Regions from separate parts of the Cryobacterium sp. TmT2-59 genome, predicted to be linked through region 1. Evidence: predicted binding sites of a transcription regulator. Region 1 holds the regulator's gene; the other holds the start of a gene.

Region 1 (9,306 bases):
AACTCGGCCTCGGCGATGTGGTGCGGGTCGCGGCCGCCCTGCACGGTCACGTGCACGGTCAGGCCGGCGTTGAAGGCGATCGCCTCGAACACGTGACGCACCATCGACCCGGTGAAGTGGCCGCCGATCAGGTGGTACTCGAAGCCGTCCGGCTCTCCCGTGTGCACAAGGTAGGGGCGGCCGGAGATGTCGACGACCGCCTGCACGAGGGCCTCGTCGAGGGGCACGAGGGCGTCGCCGTAGCGGGAGATGCCGGATTTGTCACCGAGGGCCTGCTTGATGGCCTGGCCCAGCAGGATACCGACGTCCTCCACCGTGTGGTGCACGTCGATGTCGATGTCGCCGCGGGCGCGCACGGTGAGGTCGGTCAGGGAGTGCTTGGCGAACGCGGTGAGCAGATGGTCGTAGAACGGCACGGATGTCTGGATGTCGGATTCACCGGTGCCGTCGAGGTTGAGCGACAGGTCGATGCTGGACTCGCTCGTCTCACGCTGCAGGTGGGCGAAGCGGGGCGAGGTGGACGCTGAAGAGAAGCTCATGCCGTTTAGTTTATTGGCCCGGGGTGTTCACTGCCGTCCGAGGCCCTCGAGGGCCTCGAGGAAGGCCGTGGTCTCGGCCTCGGTGCCCGCCGTGACGCGGAGGTGACCGCTGATCCCGATGTCGCGCACGAGGATGCCCAGGGCCAGGAGCGCCTCGAAGGTCGCCCGCGGGTCCTCCACGCCGCCGAAGAGAACGAAGTTGCTCGAGCTGCGGAGGGGGGTGTAGCCGAGGCGGGCGAGTTCGCTGACGAGCCGGTCCCGCTGGCCACGGATGTCGTCGACCATGGCGAGCATCTCCGGCGTGTGCGCCAGGGCGGCCACCGCGGCCGCCTGGGTGAGCGCAGACAGGTGGTACGGCAGGCGAACCAGGCGCAGGGCATCCGTCACAGCCGGGTCGGCCGCGAGGTAGCCGACGCGGGCCCCGGCGAAGGCGAAGGCCTTGCTCATGGTGCGGGACACGAGCAGACGCTCGCGCCCGGGCAGCAGGCTCATCGCGCTGGGCGAGCCATCCGGACCGAACTCGGCGTAGGCCTCGTCGACCACGACGATTCCGTCGGTCGCGTTGTAGACGGCCTCGATCGTCTCCAGGGAGAGGGGGGTGCCGGTGGGGTTGTTCGGGGAGCACAGGAAGACGAGGTCCGGTGCCACCCGGTCGACCCATTCGACGGCCGTGGCCGGGGACAGTTCGAAGTCAGCGTCGCGACCGCCGGCGATCCAGCGGGTTCCGGTGCCGGAGGCGAGCAGGGAATACATCGAGTAGGTCGGCGCGAAGCCCAGAACGGAGCGGCCGGGGCCGCCGAACGCCTGCAGCACCTGCTGCAGCACCTCGTTGGAGCCGTTGGCCGCCCAGATGTTGTTCCGGGTCAACCCGTGCCCGAGGTAGCGGGCCAGGGAGTCCCGCAGTTCGGTGAACTCGCGGTCCGGGTACCGGTTGACCGTGCGGATGGCCACGGCGAGGGCCGCGGCGATGTCGTCGGCCACCGCGGCGGGGATGCCGTGCGTGTTCTCGTTCACGTTCAAGGCCACCGGAACATGAAGCTGGGGCGCCCCGTAGGGAGTGAGTCCGCGCAGATTGTCACGGAGGGGCAGGTCGTTGAGACTGGTCACTCCCCCCATATTACTGAAAAGGTCAGTACTCGTTCGGCAGGGCGAGACGCTGACCGGGCTGCACGCTGTCGGACGGCAGCTGATTGAGGCTGACGATCTCCGCGATCACCTCACGCGGGTCCGAGGTCGGGGCGACGGTCTCGGCCAGCTCCCACAGGGACTGCCCGGACTGGACGGTCACGTACTCGAAGGCCGTGGCGACACGACCGCCCACGTTCGAATTCTCGGCGACGGCGATGCCCCCGTTGAGGGCGACGGCCAGTGCCGTGGCGACGAGCGGAACCGAAACCAGCATGGTCAGGACGATGCGTCCGCGCCGGGTGATGCGCAGGGTGCTGCGCCCGGTGGCGACGCGCAGCCCCTGGGCGGCGCTCGCGTCGGGTGCGGTGCTCAGATCGAGTGCGCCGCTCAGACCGAGGGCAGAACTCATGGTGAATGCAGTGCTCATGTCGAACCTCCTGTGTTAAGTCGCATCCGGCTCTCGGCCGGGAGAGCCGGATGCGAACCTATGTTCCGAATGTATATTCGATTATTCGAACAATCAAGCCCTTTTGAAGAAATTCCTCAAAAAAACTTGCGACACACTCGAATGAATGTTTGTCTATCCGCGCGGAGGTGGATACAGTTTCGAGTGTCTGGTTGCAACACAATCAGGCACCCCCGACATTCGCTCGCGGCCCGGTGATCACCGCCTACCGGGGCCGCGCGCAGCCCGAGACGAGGAGCGACAATCGTGGCCCAAGACCCCAGCGGCCCCCGCGAAAAAAGCGGGACGAGACGGCGCAAGAGCCTGAGCGAGAAACAGCTCGCGATCATGGACGTCATTCAGCGCTCGGTCAGCCAGCGCGGCTACCCGCCGAGCATGCGCGAGATCGGCGACGCCGTCGGCCTGTCCTCGCTCTCAAGCGTCACGCACCAGCTCAACCAGCTCGAGCTGAGCGGGTACCTCCGCCGGGACCCCAATCGCCCCCGCGCCCTCGAGGTGCTGATCGAGATTCCGCAGTCGCCCGAGGATGCCTCGTCAAGCAGCACGGAAAGCTTCCACTCGGGCGCCCAGGTGGGCGACGCCGCGATGGTCCCCCTCGTCGGGCGCATCGCCGCCGGCATCCCGATCACCGCGGAACAGCAGATCGACGAGATCTTCCCGCTCCCCCGCCAGCTGGTGGGCAAGGGCGAGCTGTTCATGCTCAAGGTCGCGGGCGAATCCATGATCGACGCGGCCATCATGGACGGCGACTGGGTCGTGGTGCGTCAGCAGAAGACGGCGGAGAACGGCGAGATCGTCGCCGCCATGCTCGACAACGAAGCCACCGTCAAGGTCTTCCGCCAGCGCGATGGTCACACCTGGCTGCTCCCGCGGAACTCCAATTTCGAACCTATCGTCGGCGACCACGCCGAGATCCTCGGCAAGGTCGTCGCCGTCCTGCGCTCCGTCTAACCGAGGACGGGTTTGATCAGACCGGCCCCGGCCAGAACGGCGAGAACGGTGTCGGCCTGGTTGAAGGCATACAGGTGGAGGCCGGGGGCGCCGCCCGCGATCAGCTCACGGGCGAGGTCGGTGGCGTGACGGGTGCCGATCTCCCGCTGTCCCTCCCGGGTCGGCTCCACTTCGAGCTGGATGGCCAGCTCGGAGGGCAGCTCCTCGCCGGAGAGCTCGAGGATGCGGCGCAGCCGGGCCGGACTGGTGACCGGCATGATCCCGGGCAGGATGGGGAATTCGACCCCGGCCGTCCGGGCCCGCTGGATGAAGCTCAGATAGTGGTCGGCGTGGAAGAACAGCTGGGTGATGGCGAGGTTCGCCCCGGCGGCCTGCTTGGCCAGCAGGGTGTCGATGTCCTGCGAGGTGGACCGTGACCGCGGGTGACCATTCGGGAACGCGGCGACGGCGATACGCACCTTCTCCCGTTCGGTCTTCACCGCCCGGGCGCCCGGGATGCCGGGGATGACCGTCTCCCGATAGGGCACCCGCTCCGCCTGCACCCGGTGGATCAGCTGCACCAGTTCCGCCGCGCTGCCCAGGTCGCCGAGGAACGCCTCGCCCTCGCCGGCGCCCTCGGGCGGGTCCCCGCGCAGGGCGAGGAAGCTGCGCACGCCGGCATCCAGGAATTCGCGGATCAGCCGGCTCGCCTCCAGGCTGGACGAGCCCACGCAGGTGAGGTGGGCCATCGGATCGACCGTCGTGGTCTTCAGGATGTGGGTGAGCACCTCGAGCGAGGAGCTGCGGGAGGACCCGTTCGCCCCATAGGTCACCGAGATGAAGTCCGGCCCGGCCGAGGCCATGGTGGCGATGGTCGCGTGCAGGGCGGTTGCGGCGGCATCCGATCTCGGTGGATACAGCTCGAAAGAGAACGGGATCCTCCCGCAGTCGGGCTCCGAAGTGGTGGACATGTGTTCCTCATTCGACAGAAGCCAGTGCCAGGCACTGGGCTGGCCGGGCGGCCGCGGACCGCCGGGCGCGCCTGGCGGGTGTTCGCGGGCGGGCGCCGGGCTCGGCTGTCGCTCCATGCCACCGAGGACAGACCTCGGCGGCAACGATTGGAGACACTCTAACAACGCCGCGCGGGACGTCGCCAGTCGGTGACGGATTGTGACGCGGTCAGTCGGTGACGGCGGGCAGCACGACGAAATCCGCGAACTGCGGCTGGATCTCGGCCGTCACGAGGGCCGTGACCCGGGTGCCCGTCTCGGCGTACTCGGTCGCGAGCACCTGCCCCTGGTCGTGCAGCAGGGCGATCAGGTCGCCGTGCTCGTAGGGGATGAGCAGGTCCAGCCGGATGCCGGGTCGAGGAAGCAGGTCGGAGATCTCGGCGAGCAGTTCCTCGATGCCCTCGCCGCTCCGCGCCGACACGAAGATGCCCTGGGGCCAGAGGCCGCGCAGCACGAGCCGGTCGTCGTCGCTGATCAGGTCGCTCTTGTTGAAGACCACCACTTCGGGGATCTCCCGTGCGCCGACCTCGCCGATCACCTCGCGCACCGTCGACAGCTGGCTCGACGGGTCCGGGTGTGAACCGTCGACGACGTGCACGATGACCTCGGCGTCGGCGACCTCTTCGAGAGTGGACCGGAACGCCTCCACCAGCTGGTGGGGCAGGTTGCGCACGAAACCGACGGTGTCGGTCAGGGTGTACAGGCGCCCGTCGGCCGTCGTGGACTTGCGCACGGTGGCGTCCAGGGTGGCGAAGAGGGAGTTTTCGACGAGCACGCCCGCCCGGGTGATGCGGTTGAGCAGGCTCGACTTGCCGGCGTTCGTGTAGCCGACGATGGCAACGGATGGCACGGCGTTGCGCTTGCGGTTGGCCCGCTTGGCTTCGCGGGCGGGTTTCATCTCGAGGATCTGCTTGCGCAGCCGGGACATCCGGGTGTGGATGCGGCGGCGGTCGAGTTCGATCTTGGTCTCACCGGGGCCGCGCGAGCCCATGCCGGCGCCCGCGCCGCCGACCTGTCCACCGGCCTGGCGGGACATGGAGTCGCCCCAGCCGCGCAGGCGCGGCAGGAGGTATTCGAGCTGGGCCAGTTCGACCTGTGCCTTGCCCTCACGGCTCTTCGCGTGCTGGCTGAAAATGTCGAGGATCACGGCGGTGCGGTCGATGACCTTGACCTTGACGACGTCCTCGAGCGCGCGGCGCTGGCTGGGCGCGAGCTCGGTGTCGGCGATGACTGTGTCGGCGCCCATCGCCTTGACGATGCCGGCCACCTCTTCGGCCTTGCCCTTGCCGAGGTAGGTGCTGGCGTCCGGCTTGGACCGGCGCTGCATCAGGCCGTCGAGCACGGTCGCGCCGGCGGTTTCGGCCAGCGCAGCGAGTTCCCGCATCGAGTTCTCGGCGTCGGCGACGGTGCCGTGGGTGTACAGCCCGATCAGCACCACGTTCTCCAGCCGCAGCTGGCGGTATTCGACCTCGGTGACGTCCTCGAGCTCGGTGGAGAGGCTGGGCACCCGGCGCAGGGCGTTGCGGTCTTCCCGGTCGAGCTGCGCGCCGTCGTGGCCCTCACCGTCGTGCGACTCGGCGGATTCGGCCTGCAGGGCCTGCGCGCTGCCGCTGCGGAACAGTGAGTATCCGGCGGCTTTGCTGTCGGCGCTGGCGAGGACGCGTGCGACCACGTCGTCGGTGTCGCCTGGCAAGTTTGACTCAGTCATTGCTTTAACATTAGTTCCTCGAAGCAGGATAAGTTCCCTTTATGCCTTCCGACCACTATTTCACCCCGGCACCCGACAGCACCCTCAAACTCCGTCAGGTGAGCGTACAACTGGGAGGCCAGGAACGCGAGCTGACCACCGCCAATTCCGTCTTCAGCCCCGACCACATCGACACCGGCACCCAGGTTCTGCTGAACAACGCGCCCACCCCGCCGCCCGGGGGCGACTTCCTCGACCTGGGCTGCGGCTGGGGCCCGATCAGCCTGCACCTGGCTCTCGCCTCGCCCCGCGCCACGATCTGGGCCGTCGACGTGAACGAACGCGCGCTCGACCTGGTGCGCCTGAACGCCGAGAAGCTGGGCCTCACCAACGTCACGGCGGTCCTGCCCGAGCAGGTTCCCGCCCACGTCAGTTTCCGCACCATCTGGTCCAACCCGCCGATCCGGGTCGGCAAGACCGAGCTGCACTCGATGCTGCGCACCTGGTTGCCGCGTTTGGAGCCGGACTCGGATGCCTGGCTGGTCGTGCAGCGCAACCTCGGCTCCGATTCCCTGCAGCGCTGGCTCGACGGCGACCTTCCTTCGGAATTCACCACGTCTCGCCGGGCCATCAGCAAGGGCTTCCGCGTGCTTCGGGTCCAGCGGCAGGCCGAGCAGCCCCGCTAGCGCGCCGCGCAGGTCAGTTCAGGCGGCGACTCAGTTCAGGCGGAAGACCCCGTCGAAGACGAGCTCCGCGGGGCCCGACAGGGAGACGTGCTCGCCGTCTTCGGTCGGGAACATGCGCACGCCCAGCACTCCCCCGGTGACCTCGATCTGCCACTGGTGGGGGGCCCCGGCGCCGGCCCAGTGCCGGGTGGCCAGGGCGGCGGCCGCGGCGCCCGTGCCGCAGGACAGCGTCTCGCCGCTGCCGCGCTCGTGCACGCGCATCCGGATGCGTCCGACCCCGTTCACGACGAGCGGGTCGCCGGGCAGCACGAATTCGACGTTCGCTCCGGCGGCCGGGGCGGGATCGAGCTGGGGCACGACGGTCAGGTCGGCGCCCAGCAGCTCGTCTTCGTCCGCGAGGGCGACGACGACGTGCGGGTTGCCCACGTTGATGCCCAGGCCGGGCCGGGCGACGGGAAGGTTCCTGGCTCGAACGAGCGGCTCTCCACCGTCGAGCCGCCACCGGCCGAGGTCAACCTGATAGCCGGCGGCGCCGCGCTGCACATCGCGCACGCCCCCGCGGGTGCCGATGCTGAGCGTCTCACCGCGTTCGAGAACGGCCAGACCCTGCTCGACCAGGAACCGGGTGTAGACCCGGATGCCGTTGCCGCACATCTCCGAGACCGTGCCGTCGGCGTTCCAGTAGTCCATGAACCATTCCGCCTGGTCGTCCTCGGCGAGGGCCGCCGCCCCGGCGGGCAGGCTGCGGGAGCGCACGGCACGGATGATGCCGTCGCCGCCGATCCCGAAACGGCGGTCGCAGACGGCCCGGATTTGGTCCGGGGTGAGCTCGATCTGCCCGTCGGGGTCGGCGAAGAGCACGAAGTCGTTCCCGGTGCCGTGGCCCTTGGTGAAGTTCAGATCAGTTCCCATGGGAACCAAGTTTACGACGGCGAGTCCGCGGCCCAGTGCTCGGCGGGCCGGGCCGGGTCGGCCAGGCGCGCGAGCGCGCGGTCCAGCCGATCGGGGGCCGACGCGTCGATCCAGTGCGTCTGCGGGGACCGCTTGAACCAGGACACCTGGCGACGGGCGTACCGGCGGGTGATCTGCTGGGTCGTCTCGATGGCCTCCGACCGGGTGAGGGTGCCGGTGAGCTGGCCGAGCGCCTGCGCGTAGCCGATGGCGCGGCTGGCGGTCACGCCGGTTTCGATCCCGGCCGGGATCAGGCCCTCGACCTCGTCGACGAGCCCGTCCGCCCACATCCGTTCGACCCGCGCGTCGAGCCGCGGGGTGAGTTCGGCCCGGGGTGCGCGCAGCCCGAGTGTGAGCGCGGGCATCCAGTACACGGGGGCGTCGGGCAGCGCCGCGGTGTGCGGGGCCCCGGTGATTTCGACTACCTCGAGCGCACGAACGAGGCGCCGCCCGTTGCTGGCGCCGATCCGGGCCGCGGCATCCGGGTCGACGGCCTTCAGCCGGGTGTAGAGGGCCCCGGGTCCCTGCGCGGTGAGTTCGGCCTCGAACCGGGCCCGCAGCTCGGAATCGGTTCCGGGGAATCGGAAGTCGTAGACCACGCTCGACACGTAGAGGCCCGATCCGCCGACCAGGATGGGCACCCGGCCGCGCCCCACGATGTCGGTGATCGCGGCGCGGGCTTCGGTCTGGTACCGGGCCACGGTGGCCTCGTCGGTCACCGCGAGAACGTCGAGCAGGTGGTGCGGGATGCCGCGACGGTCGGCCACCGGCAGTTTCGCGGTGCCGATGTCCATGCCGCGGTAGAGCTGCATGGCGTCGGCGTTCACGATCTCCGCGGGCCGCCCGGTCTCGGCCAGTCGCGCGGCGAGGTCGAGGGACAACTCGGACTTGCCCGTGCCGGTGGGGCCGACGATGACGATGAGCGTCGGGTCGACGGCGGGCGCCGTGCCCGTGCCGGCCGGGTCGGCGCCGGCTGCGTCGGTGACGGCTGGACCGGTGACGGTTCCGGGCTTCGGGCCCGGCACCCGCCTAGCGCTCCCCGTCGGTGACGTCGTAGATGGGCGTGGTGCTGGACCCGGTGGCCGCGGGCGAGCCCACCCGCAGGGTGGGCAGCCCGAGGGAGACCGCGCCGGCCCCGCCGGAGGCCCCGCCGTGGCTGGGCACGCCGCAGGCCTCGGCCTGAATGCGGTCCCAGGCGTCGCCGGCGATGGTGCGGCGGATGCGCAGCGGCGCGCCGTCGCTGGAGTCCGCGATCAGGTGGAACGGCGCGGCCTGGGTCACCGTCACGGTGACGAGGTCGCCCGGGCGCGGCAGTTCCGATCCGTCCGGCACGTCGAAGTGCACCAGGCGGCTGTCGGGGGCGCGCCCGCTCAGCCGGTGGGTGTCGGAGTCCTTGCGGCCTTCGCCGTTGGCCACGAGCAGCTCGACCTCACGGCCGATCTGGGCCTGGTTCTCTTCCCACGAGATGCGCTCCTGCAGGGCGGCCAGACGCTCGTACCGGTCCTGCACGACCTCCTTGGGAACCTGCTCGGCCATGGTCGCGGCCGGCGTGCCGGGGCGGATCGAGTACTGGAAGGTGAACGCGGTGGCGAACCGGGCCAGTTCCACGACCCGCAGGGTCTCCTGGAAGTCTTCCTCGGTCTCCCCGGGGAAGCCCACGATGATGTCCGTGCTGATGGCGGCGTGCGGCATTTGCGCACGCACCCGGTCGAGGATGCCGAGGAACCGCGCGGAGCGGTAGGACCGTCGCATGGCCTTCAGCACCCGGTCCGACCCGGACTGCAGGGGCATGTGCAGCTGCGGCATGACCGCCGGCGTCTCGGCCATGGCGTCGATCACGTCGTCGGTGAAGGCGGCCGGGTGGGGGCTGGTGAAACGGATGCGTTCCAGCCCCTCGATCTTGCCGGCC
Region 2 (9,306 bases), on a different contig from region 1:
CGTGCCGGTGATGGTCGTGGTGGGCACCACCCTCGAAGCAGCCAGGGTGCTGGTCGCCCTGGTGATCGTCGCCACCATCGTCAAGGTGTCAACCACGGTCTCGGTCATGCGCCGCCGGCTCGCCGGGATGGTCAGCGGCGCGAGCGCGCTGAGCACCGACCCGGGCGCCGACGCGCAGTCCGGCGCCACCGCCACCATCGTCGAGGTGCTCCGGCAGGCGGTTGAAGAGACCATCGGGGCCGAATCCGTCTCCGTGCGGGCGGAGCCGGCCCGCCCCGGGGAGATCAGCATGGCCCTGCCGCTGGGCGCCGTTCCCGGCAAGGACATGTACATCGTCGCCCGCCGCGACCCCATGGACGGTGCCTTCACCGGAAACGACCGCCGGGCGCTCCAGGCCCTCGCGACCACGGCGGGGATGGTGGTCAAGGCACGCGCGAACATCGCCGGCCTGACCCTCCGGGCCAACACCGACCCGCTGACGAGCCTGCCGAACTACGGCGCGTTCCAGGAGGCCCTGGCCAACATCAACGACCACCGGGACTACTCCGAGGCGCTCGCGGTGCTGTTCATCGACATTGACGACTTCAAGCGCCTCAACGACCGGTTCGGCCACCAGGTGGGCGACGAGATGCTCAAGGAACTCGGCCGCCGACTCAGCGCGGTCGTGCGGCCGAACGACGTGGTGGCCCGCGTCGGCGGCGACGAATTCGTGGTCATCCTCACCCACCTCACGTCGCTCGCCGAGGCCAAGATCATCGCCGAGCGCATCCTGGTGGAGACCGGCAAGCCGGTGACCATCGGTCAGAACACCCACAACCCGGTGATCAGCGTGGGGCTGGCCTACTCCGCGCACCGGGAAACCGACGTCAACCAGCTCGTGCAGGACGCCGACCGCTCCATGCTCGCGATCAAGAAGTCCCGCCGGCGCGGCGGCCCGGCGAACGAGAGCAGCATCAACATCTCCAGCCACCGGTCCTCGCAGATGAACGACATCATCGCCCATGCCATCGACGAGGACCTGCTCGAACTCGCGTTCCAGCCCATCGTCAGCCTCGTCACCGGGCAGATCTGGGCGTTCGAGGCGCTCGTGCGCTACACCCACCCCGACCTGGGTCCGCTGTCCCCGCCGTCGATCGTGGAGAAGGCCAAGGGCCTCGGCCGGCTCGACGCGATGACCCGCCAGGTGGCCGTCAAGGCGATGAAGGCGGCCGCCGACTTCCGTCTGGTCGAGCCACGCGTGGTCTGCATGACCATCAACGTGGAGGCCGGGCAGATCCTGCCCGAACGCGTCGGCACGTACATCGAAGACCTCGCCGGACGCTACCCCGGCATCTCGCTCTGCCTCGAACTCAACGAACGGTCGATGACCAAGGTGACGCCCGCCATCCGTGCCCAGGCCGACCGCCTACGCGACCTCGGCCTGATGATCGCGCTGGACGACTACGGTTCCCAGGACTCCTCGGTCGACGCCCTGGTACGGATGCCGATGGACATCCTCAAAATCGACCGCAGCCTTGTCGACGACCTCGACGACGTCCGCCAGCGCGAGGTGCTCACCGCCCTGCAGGGCTTCGGCGACAACCTCGAGTATTCGATGATCGTCGAAGGCGTGGAGAACGACGCCATGGCCGACCACCTGATCAGACTCGGCATCCGCAGCGCGCAGGGGTTCCACTACGGCGTGCCGGAGAACTTCGAGAACACCCTCACCCGGCTGGAATTGCACGGGGCCCGGGCCGTCGTGCCGCGCGGCGCGCCGGTCGGCGCCGGCCGTCCCGCCACGGCCGCGGTCGACGTCGTGTTGTCGGACGTCGTGCCGGACGCGGTCCCACAGCCCTAGCGGGCCGCTGTCTCGAGAGTCGGAACCGATATCCTTGACTCCATGAGTGCAGAGCCGATTCCGTTCGAGGTGGAGACGCTCGTTCTCGACCTCGAACCCGAACGCCGTGCCGTGCTCTACCCGGTGCTCGACACCGTGCGCGACGCCATGCCGAAGGGCTACCGGCTCGGCGTGTACGGCGGCATCCTCGGCTGGGTGGTTCCGCTGGAGACGTACCCCGACACGTACAACAAGCAGCCGCTCGCCTACGTCAGCCTGGCCGCGCAGAAGAACTACAACTCGCTCTACCTGATGGCCCTCTACAGCTTTCCCGAGAAAGATGCCGCGTTCCGCGCCGAGTGGGCCGCCACCGGCCGCACTCTGAACATGGGCAAGAGCTGCGTGCGCTTCAAGACGCTGGCCGACCTGGATCTCGATCTTGTCGCCCGAGTCATCGCCAAAGTGTCCGTTGAGGAATTCATTGCCAACTACGAGCGCGTGAAGTCCAGCGCCTGAGCCGTTTCGGCCCGAGTCGCGGGCCAACCGTTACCTGTGGTGCCCGCGTTCCGGCGGGAGGAATCCGTTACCGGCGTTACACTCGAAAGTGTGAATCCAATGGCGAATGTCGATGTCGTTCTTATTGGTGGCGGCATAATGAGCGCCACCCTCGGTACCTTGATCAAGCAGTTGCAGCCCGACTGGAGCATCGAGATCTACGAGCGACTGGGGGAAGTCGCGCAGGAAAGCTCGAACCCGTGGAACAACGCGGGCACCGGCCACGCCGCTCTGTGTGAGCTGAACTACATGCCGGAGGCGAAGGACGGAACCGTCACCGCCGAGAAGGCCGTGGCGATCAACGAGCAGTTCCAGATCAGCCGCCAGCTGTGGGCGCACCTGGTCGAGACGGGCGCGCTGCCGGAGCCGAAGAACTTCATCAACTCCACCCCGCACATGACGTTCGTGCACGGAAAGTCCAGCATCGAATACCTGCGCAAGCGGTTCGCGGTGCTCAAGGACCAGCCCCTGTTCCAGGGCATGGAGTACAGCGAGGACCCGGCCGTGATCGGCACCTGGACCCCGCTCCTGACCAGGAAGCGCCCGAAGAACGACAAGATCGCGGCGACCCGGATCGTGTCCGGCACCGACGTCGACTTCGGCGCCCTCACCCGTTACCTCTTCGATTCCCTCGCCGCCGCGGGCGCGGGCGTGCACGTGAACCAGCAGGTCACGGGCGTCAAGCAGCTTCCGGATGGCACGTGGAACCTGAACCTGCGCCGCCTGGTCGGCAACCACCCGAGTGCGGTGAACGCCCGGTTCGTCTTCGTCGGCGCGGGTGGCGGCGCCCTGGCGCTGCTGCAGCAGAGCGGCATCCCCGAGATCAAGGGTTTCGGCGGCTTCCCGATCAGCGGCCAGTTCCTGCGCACCACGAACCCGAAGCTGGTCAGCCAGCACCACGCCAAGGTCTACGGCAAGGCCGCCGTGGGCGCCCCGCCGATGTCGGTGCCGCACCTCGACACCCGCGTGGTCGAGGGGGAGACCTCGCTATTGTTCGGGCCCTACGCCGGCTTCACGCCCAAGTTCCTCAAGTCGAGCACCTGGTTCGACCTGCCGTTCTCGATCCGCACGCACAACATCGGGCCGATGCTCGGTGTCGCCGCGCACAACTTCGGCCTGATGAAGTACCTGATTGGCGAGGTTTTCGCCTCGAAGAAGACGAAGCTCAAGGCGCTGCAGGAGTTCATCCCCACGGCCAAGATAGAGGACTGGGAACTCATCACCGCCGGCCAGCGCGTGCAGGTGATGAAGAAGGACCCGAAGCTCGGCGGGGTGCTGCAGTTCGGCACCGAGGTCATCACCTCGGCCGACGGCACCATCGCGGGCCTGCTCGGCGCGTCCCCGGGTGCGTCCACGGCGGCCCCGATCATGGTGGACCTGATCAAGCGCTGCTTCCCCGACCAGTACCCGGCCTGGGAGCCCAAGCTGCGCGAGATGATCCCGAGCCTCGGCACGAAGCTGTCCGACGACCCGGCCGCCGCGGCCGCGTCCCTGGCCGCCACCGCGAAGACCCTGAACCTCACCGCGTAGTCCTTCCGCCCGTCCCGCCCGTCCCGCCCGTCCCGCCCGTCCCGCCCGTCCCGCCCGTCCCGCCCGTCCCGCCCGTCCCGCCCGCGGTCCGCGGGCGCGGGCGGCGGTGCTCCTGCTGCTACCCACCGAAGTGCAGTCGGAGACGAGGCCCCCTGTGGCCAACTCAGGAGATCCGCGACGCCTCGCCCCGACTCCGGCACTGGTCCGCGGCCGCGGCGGCGCCAGTGCACCAATTCTCCTGAGTTGGCCACGACCGCAGGCCGGCCCCGCCGCAGCCGATCACCAGTCGAGCACGCACGCGGATAGCCGCAGCATCCGCTTGCATCTCTCTAGAACGTGTGTTCGAATAGGTGCATGCGGTGGAGCGGACAGGAACTCACGACGGAGCAGGCGGGCGCCCTGCCCGGACTCGCCCGCCTGAACAACCTGGTGCGCAGCGTGCGCACGCCCGAATTCGCCGGGATCACGTTCCACGAGGTGCTGGCGAAGTCGGCCCTGAACCGCGTGCCGGGCCAGAGCGCGATGCCCTTTGGCTGGACCATCAACCCCTACCGCGGCTGCTCCCACGCCTGCACCTACTGTTTCGCCCGGCCCACCCACACCTACCTCGACCTCGACGCGGGCACAGACTTCGACAACGAGATCATCGTCAAGGTGAACGTGGCCGAGGTGCTGCAGCGGGAGCTGAAGAAGCCAACCTGGGGCCGGCATCCGGTGGCGCTCGGCACCAACACCGACCCGTACCAGCGCGCCGAGGGCCGCTACCGGCTGATGCCCGGCGTGATCGCCGCGCTCGCGCAGTCCGGCACGCCGCTCTCCATCCTGACCAAGGGCACGCTGCTCCGCCGCGACCTCGACCTGCTCGTCGAGGCGAGCGAACTCGTCCCCGTCGACCTGGCCCTGTCGATCGCCATCTACGACGACGAGCTGCAGCAGGCGGTCGAGCCGGGCACCCCGTCCACGGTCGCGCGCCTGGCCACGGTGACGGCGGTGCGCGAGCGCGGACTCGACTGCTCGGTCTTCATGATGCCGATCCTGCCCTTCCTCACCGACACGAAGGCCCACCTCGACGAGGCGCTGCGCCAGGCGAAGGATGCCGGTGCGTCGAGCATCATGTACACCGCGCTCCATCTACGCCCGGGCGTGCGGGACTGGTACCTGCAGTGGCTGGCCCGCGACCACCCGGAGCTGCTGCCGCGCTACCTCGAGCTCTACGCCAAGGGCGCCTATGCGCCCAAGGACTACCGGGTCTGGCTGGCCGCCCGAATCAAACCCCTGATCAAGGCGCACGGACTGCAGCGTGGGCTGGAGGATCCGTCCACCGGCGGCGTGCGCTCGACGGCGCTCGGCCGTCCCGCCACGCCCGGCAGGGGTACTGGCCTGGCGGGCAGCGGCGCCGGTGCCGGCCGCGGTACCCGGAGCGGCGCCGGCCGCGACTCGGCGAATACCGCCGTGCGGCGCTCACTGATCGCCGAGGAGCTCCCGCCCGAGTTGAGCCCGACTCTCTTCTGACCGACCGCCCCGACTCCGGCGAACAGGCCGCGAACGAATGCCCCGCCCCGAACGAATTCGGCGGCGACCGGCCCAGATCGGCGCGGCGTCAGACCTGGGGAATCCGGCACGTTTCCGTGCCGCCCGGCAGACGGTGGCGGTTTCGGTAGAACACCGATTGGACCCGGTTGAGCAGCAAGGAAGCGACCGGGGTCATCATTACGCGTCCGAAGAACGGATACGGGTTGCGAGCCGTGAGCAGCATCCCGGCCATCGCGCCCACACCGACCACGTGACTGCCATCGGCCCGCACGAGCACGGGGCCTTCGAGGCAGGTCGCCAGGGTCACGCCGAGCGCGTCCAGGTCGACCGACTGGTACGTTGCGAAAACAATCTGCGGCGCGATCCGGCGCTTCATGCGGTCGACTGCGTTTTGGCACAGGCCGCAGTCACCATCGAATAGAAAAAGCGCTGTCGTCAAGGTGGAACCCTTCGTCGTCGGTACTCCAGCGGCACGCTGCCGCGCCAACCTTCACCAAGTATACCCCTGGGGGTATGCTCGGAAGCCGCCTGCGCCCGGATGCCTCAACCCGGCCATCACCCTTCGAGCGGATGCCCCGGCCCCGAACGAATTCGACGGAGATTTTGCCCAAATCAGGCGCACAGCAGGCGAGAACGCATGTTTTCGCCAAAATCTCCGTCGAATTGGTTAGAACGACGGGCAGCTTGCGCCCCGAACGGGGAACACGGCCGCCGAAATGGGATACTCGACCGATACACACCCGCACGAACGCGCCGCAGAACGTACCGCAGATCGCGGTGCAGCACACGTGCGACCACACCAACACACACGCACCACACGCACCACACGCACCACACGCACCACACGCACCACACGCACCAACACGAACGGAACAGTAATGACGCTTGGCTTGCCAGACCACCTGGTGGCGAGAACCATCAGTCACGCCCTCGCGCGTGCCTCGCACTGGTTCGGACTCACCTGCCTCGCCGGCGCACTGCTCGCCCTGCTGGCCCTGAACTTCGCCCACCGCCCCACCGCCGCCACCGCCGCCGCCTCCACCATCTCCACCACAACCTCCGCCGCCCTCTGGCTCACCATCCTCGCCCTCCTCGCCATGGCCGGCTTCCTGATCGAGCTCTCCCTGCGCCGCACGGTCACCCTGACCATCGCCTACCTGATTGTCGGCAGCGGCTGCATCTACCTCTTCACGGTCACCATCCTCGGCATGCCCGACGTGTTCCCGTTCTCGAACCTGTTCCTGGTGGCCCTGCCCAAGCTGGCCCTGATCATGGTCGGCGGCGCCGGCACCGGCGCCCTTGCCGGCGTGCTCTGGAGCACCCTCGGCTTCGTGCTGGCCGAAGCCGTCACGGTGCTCGCCGCCCTCCAGACGCAGGTGCCCTACAGCCCCGACCCCTTCACCATCTCCACCTACCTGTTCCTCGTCGGCGTGCTCCTCTTCGCCCATTTCGCCCGCCGCCAGGCCGCGGCCCAGACCGCCCTGCACCGGGCCGTCCTCGCCGATCGGGCCCGCCTGCTGCGCCACGACCTCGACCAGCGCGCCCTGGCCCGCACCCAGGACACCACCCTCACCGAGCTCGTCGCGCTCGCCCGCGCGCACGCCGGCCCGCTCAGCCCGAACCTGGCCGGCAGCATCCGTGCCACCCTGCAGACCCTGCGCGGCACCGACTGGCTGACCGACGCCGACCAGCGCAGCGTTGAGCCGTCCGCGGGCACGGATGCCTGGCTCACCAGCGAGGTCTACGCCGCCATCGAGCGCAGTCGCGATCGCGGCCTCGTGGTCGAAGTCACGGGGGAGCGCGCCGCCCTCGGCCGCCTCGACCCGGTCAGCGACCGCGAGCTCGGCCTCGCCGTGCAGCAGTGCCTGACCAACGTGATCCTGCACTCGGGCATCGTGGCCGCCGAGGTCGTGATCGAGAGCGAACTCGACAGCATCTCCCTGATGGTGATGGACGCCGGCCGCGGCTTCACCGAATCCGAAACCGGCTCCGACCGCCTCGGCCTGCGCCAGGCCGTGCGCCACCGCATCGAACGCCTGGGTGGTTCGGTGAGCATCCTCACCCGCCCCGGCGCGGGCACATCCGTACTTCTGAACGTGCCGGTCCCCATCTCAGACCCGATCACGACGGATGCCGCAACCCTCGGCGAGCAGGCCCCCCGATGACCGCCGCCACCCCCGGCGCCAGCACCGCCCCCGAAACCGCTCCCATCCCCACCACCGCGGCCACCCCCACCCCGCTCGCCCCCGCGACGCCCACCCCGCGCACCCTCACCCAGCAGCGGCTCGACCCGCTGGGCACCCTCGCCACCTGGCCGCTCGCTCCGGTCATCGCTACGGTCGTTTTCGGCTACGCGGCGCTGGCCACGTCGTGGCAGGCCGACCAGTCGCGGTATCCGGTGCTCGTCGGGCTGGCCCTGCTGGCCATCGCCGGCGCGGCCGCCACCCTCGTCATCGGCACCCGGCCGTCCGAGCCGCCGTTCCGGCTCGGCTCTCACCTGGCCATGATCGGCCTCGCCGTCAGCGCCTACCTGCTCGACCAGGCGTCCCGCTGGGGCGCGAACACCCTCCTGCAAGACGACTTCGGACCCGTCGCCATCGGCCTCCTCCTGCTTGCCCTCGCCCCGTACCGCCCGTGGCGGGAGATCACCCTGTCGGCGGTGGCGGCATCCGTCATCGTCGCCGCCGTCACCGTGCCGCAGGCCCCGTTCCTCGCCATCACCGTGCCGCCGGCCGTCTACGCGGTCGTGTCGGTCACCCCGGTTTTGGCCCTCGGCCTGGCCGCGGCCGCCTACTCCCGCCGCATGGTGCGCCTGCTGCTGGCTTGGCAGACGGATGCCCGCCGCGCCATCGCCGAACGCACCGAGGAGTCGCGCGGCCGAGTCGTGCGTGCCGTGGTCGGGCAGCAGCTCGCCGACCTCGAAACCGGCGTCTTCCCCCTCTTCACCGACGTGCTCGAACGCGGCGAGGTCACCAAGGCCGACATCGCCCGGGCCAACGAGCTGGCCGCCCGCGTGCGCCGTTCACTCGTGCAGGACATCGACCTGACCTGGCTGGACGCCGTCATCGCCCGGGAGCGCGCCCGGCTGGTCGAGCGCGGCCTGGATCCGCTCTTCGTGGTCGCCGACCCCGAGCACCGCGCCCTGCGCTTCGGACCCGACCAGCGCGCCGCCACCGCCGCCCTGATCAGCCTGCTCTGCGCCGCCCCCGGCTTCGACCCGCGCAGCCTCGTGGTGCAGGTCGCCGACGGGGCCCGGCCGGCCGCTCCCGGGCACGCCGGGCAGAGCGAGCAACCCGCCGAACCCGAGCAACCCGCCGAACCCGAGCAACCCGCCGAACCCGAGCAACCCGCCGAACCCGAGCAGCCCGCCGAGCAGCCCGAGCCCACCCAGCCCGAGCCCGCCGAGCAGCCCCAGCCCGTGCCCGCCGGCATCGTCGACACCGTCACGATCCAGGCCGGACTCGACCTGCCCGCCGGCCAGGCCCGCGCCCTGCTCCGCCCCTACCTGGCCGTGTTCCGGGTCGTGTTCCCGCGGGTGCGGGTCACGATCAGCCGCCCGCTGGTGATGCTCGACTTCGGCGACCGCCGCCCGGCGTCGAGGGCCCGCCTCCGCAACCGCCCAGTACGCTGAAGTAGGTTTTCACCAGCGACCCAGCACGACCCGAGCACGAGCAGCCGAGGGGGCACCCACCGCATGGCCAAACTGTATTTCCGCTACGGAGCCATGAACAGCGGCAAGAGCACGTCCATGCTCCAGGCGGCCTACAACTATGAGGAACGCGGCCACAAGGTGCTGCTGACCAAGCCGTCGGTCGACACCAAGGGCGACCGCGGCATCCTCTCGCGCCTGGGCGTCACCCGGGGAGTCG

Evidence for each region. Region 1 encodes LexA, which represses DNA repair genes until DNA is damaged. Its sites were predicted from a motif close to TCGAACANNTGTTCGA; they were not measured.
Region 2: the regulator LexA is predicted to act here: its motif matches at 4,235-4,250, upstream of E3T24_RS00360 (Rv2578c family radical SAM protein).

Annotation. Positions count from the first base shown of each region.
Region 1 covers NZ_SOGM01000102.1:50,589-59,894, reverse strand. The annotation lists gene hisB (imidazoleglycerol-phosphate dehydratase HisB) at 1-539, opposite strand, end outside; gene E3T24_RS16795 (histidinol-phosphate transaminase) at 567-1,655, opposite strand; gene E3T24_RS16790 (LysM peptidoglycan-binding domain-containing protein) at 1,669-2,094, opposite strand; gene lexA (transcriptional repressor LexA) at 2,380-3,084, shown strand; gene E3T24_RS16780 (methylenetetrahydrofolate reductase) at 3,081-4,034, opposite strand; gene hflX (GTPase HflX) at 4,243-5,781, opposite strand; gene E3T24_RS16770 (methyltransferase) at 5,823-6,446, shown strand; gene dapF (diaminopimelate epimerase) at 6,477-7,358, opposite strand; gene miaA (tRNA (adenosine(37)-N6)-dimethylallyltransferase MiaA) at 7,370-8,317, opposite strand; gene miaB (tRNA (N6-isopentenyl adenosine(37)-C2)-methylthiotransferase MiaB) at 8,427-9,306, opposite strand, start outside.
Region 2 covers NZ_SOGM01000005.1:15,968-25,273, forward strand. The annotation lists gene E3T24_RS00340 (EAL domain-containing protein) at 1-1,840, shown strand, start outside; gene E3T24_RS00345 (DUF1801 domain-containing protein) at 1,883-2,335, shown strand; gene E3T24_RS00350 (malate:quinone oxidoreductase) at 2,426-3,904, shown strand; gene E3T24_RS00360 (Rv2578c family radical SAM protein) at 4,259-5,416, shown strand; gene E3T24_RS00365 (DCC1-like thiol-disulfide oxidoreductase family protein) at 5,505-5,924, opposite strand; gene E3T24_RS17110 (ATP-binding protein) at 6,316-7,602, shown strand; gene E3T24_RS17115 (hypothetical protein) at 7,599-9,068, shown strand; gene E3T24_RS00380 (thymidine kinase) at 9,132-9,306, shown strand, end outside.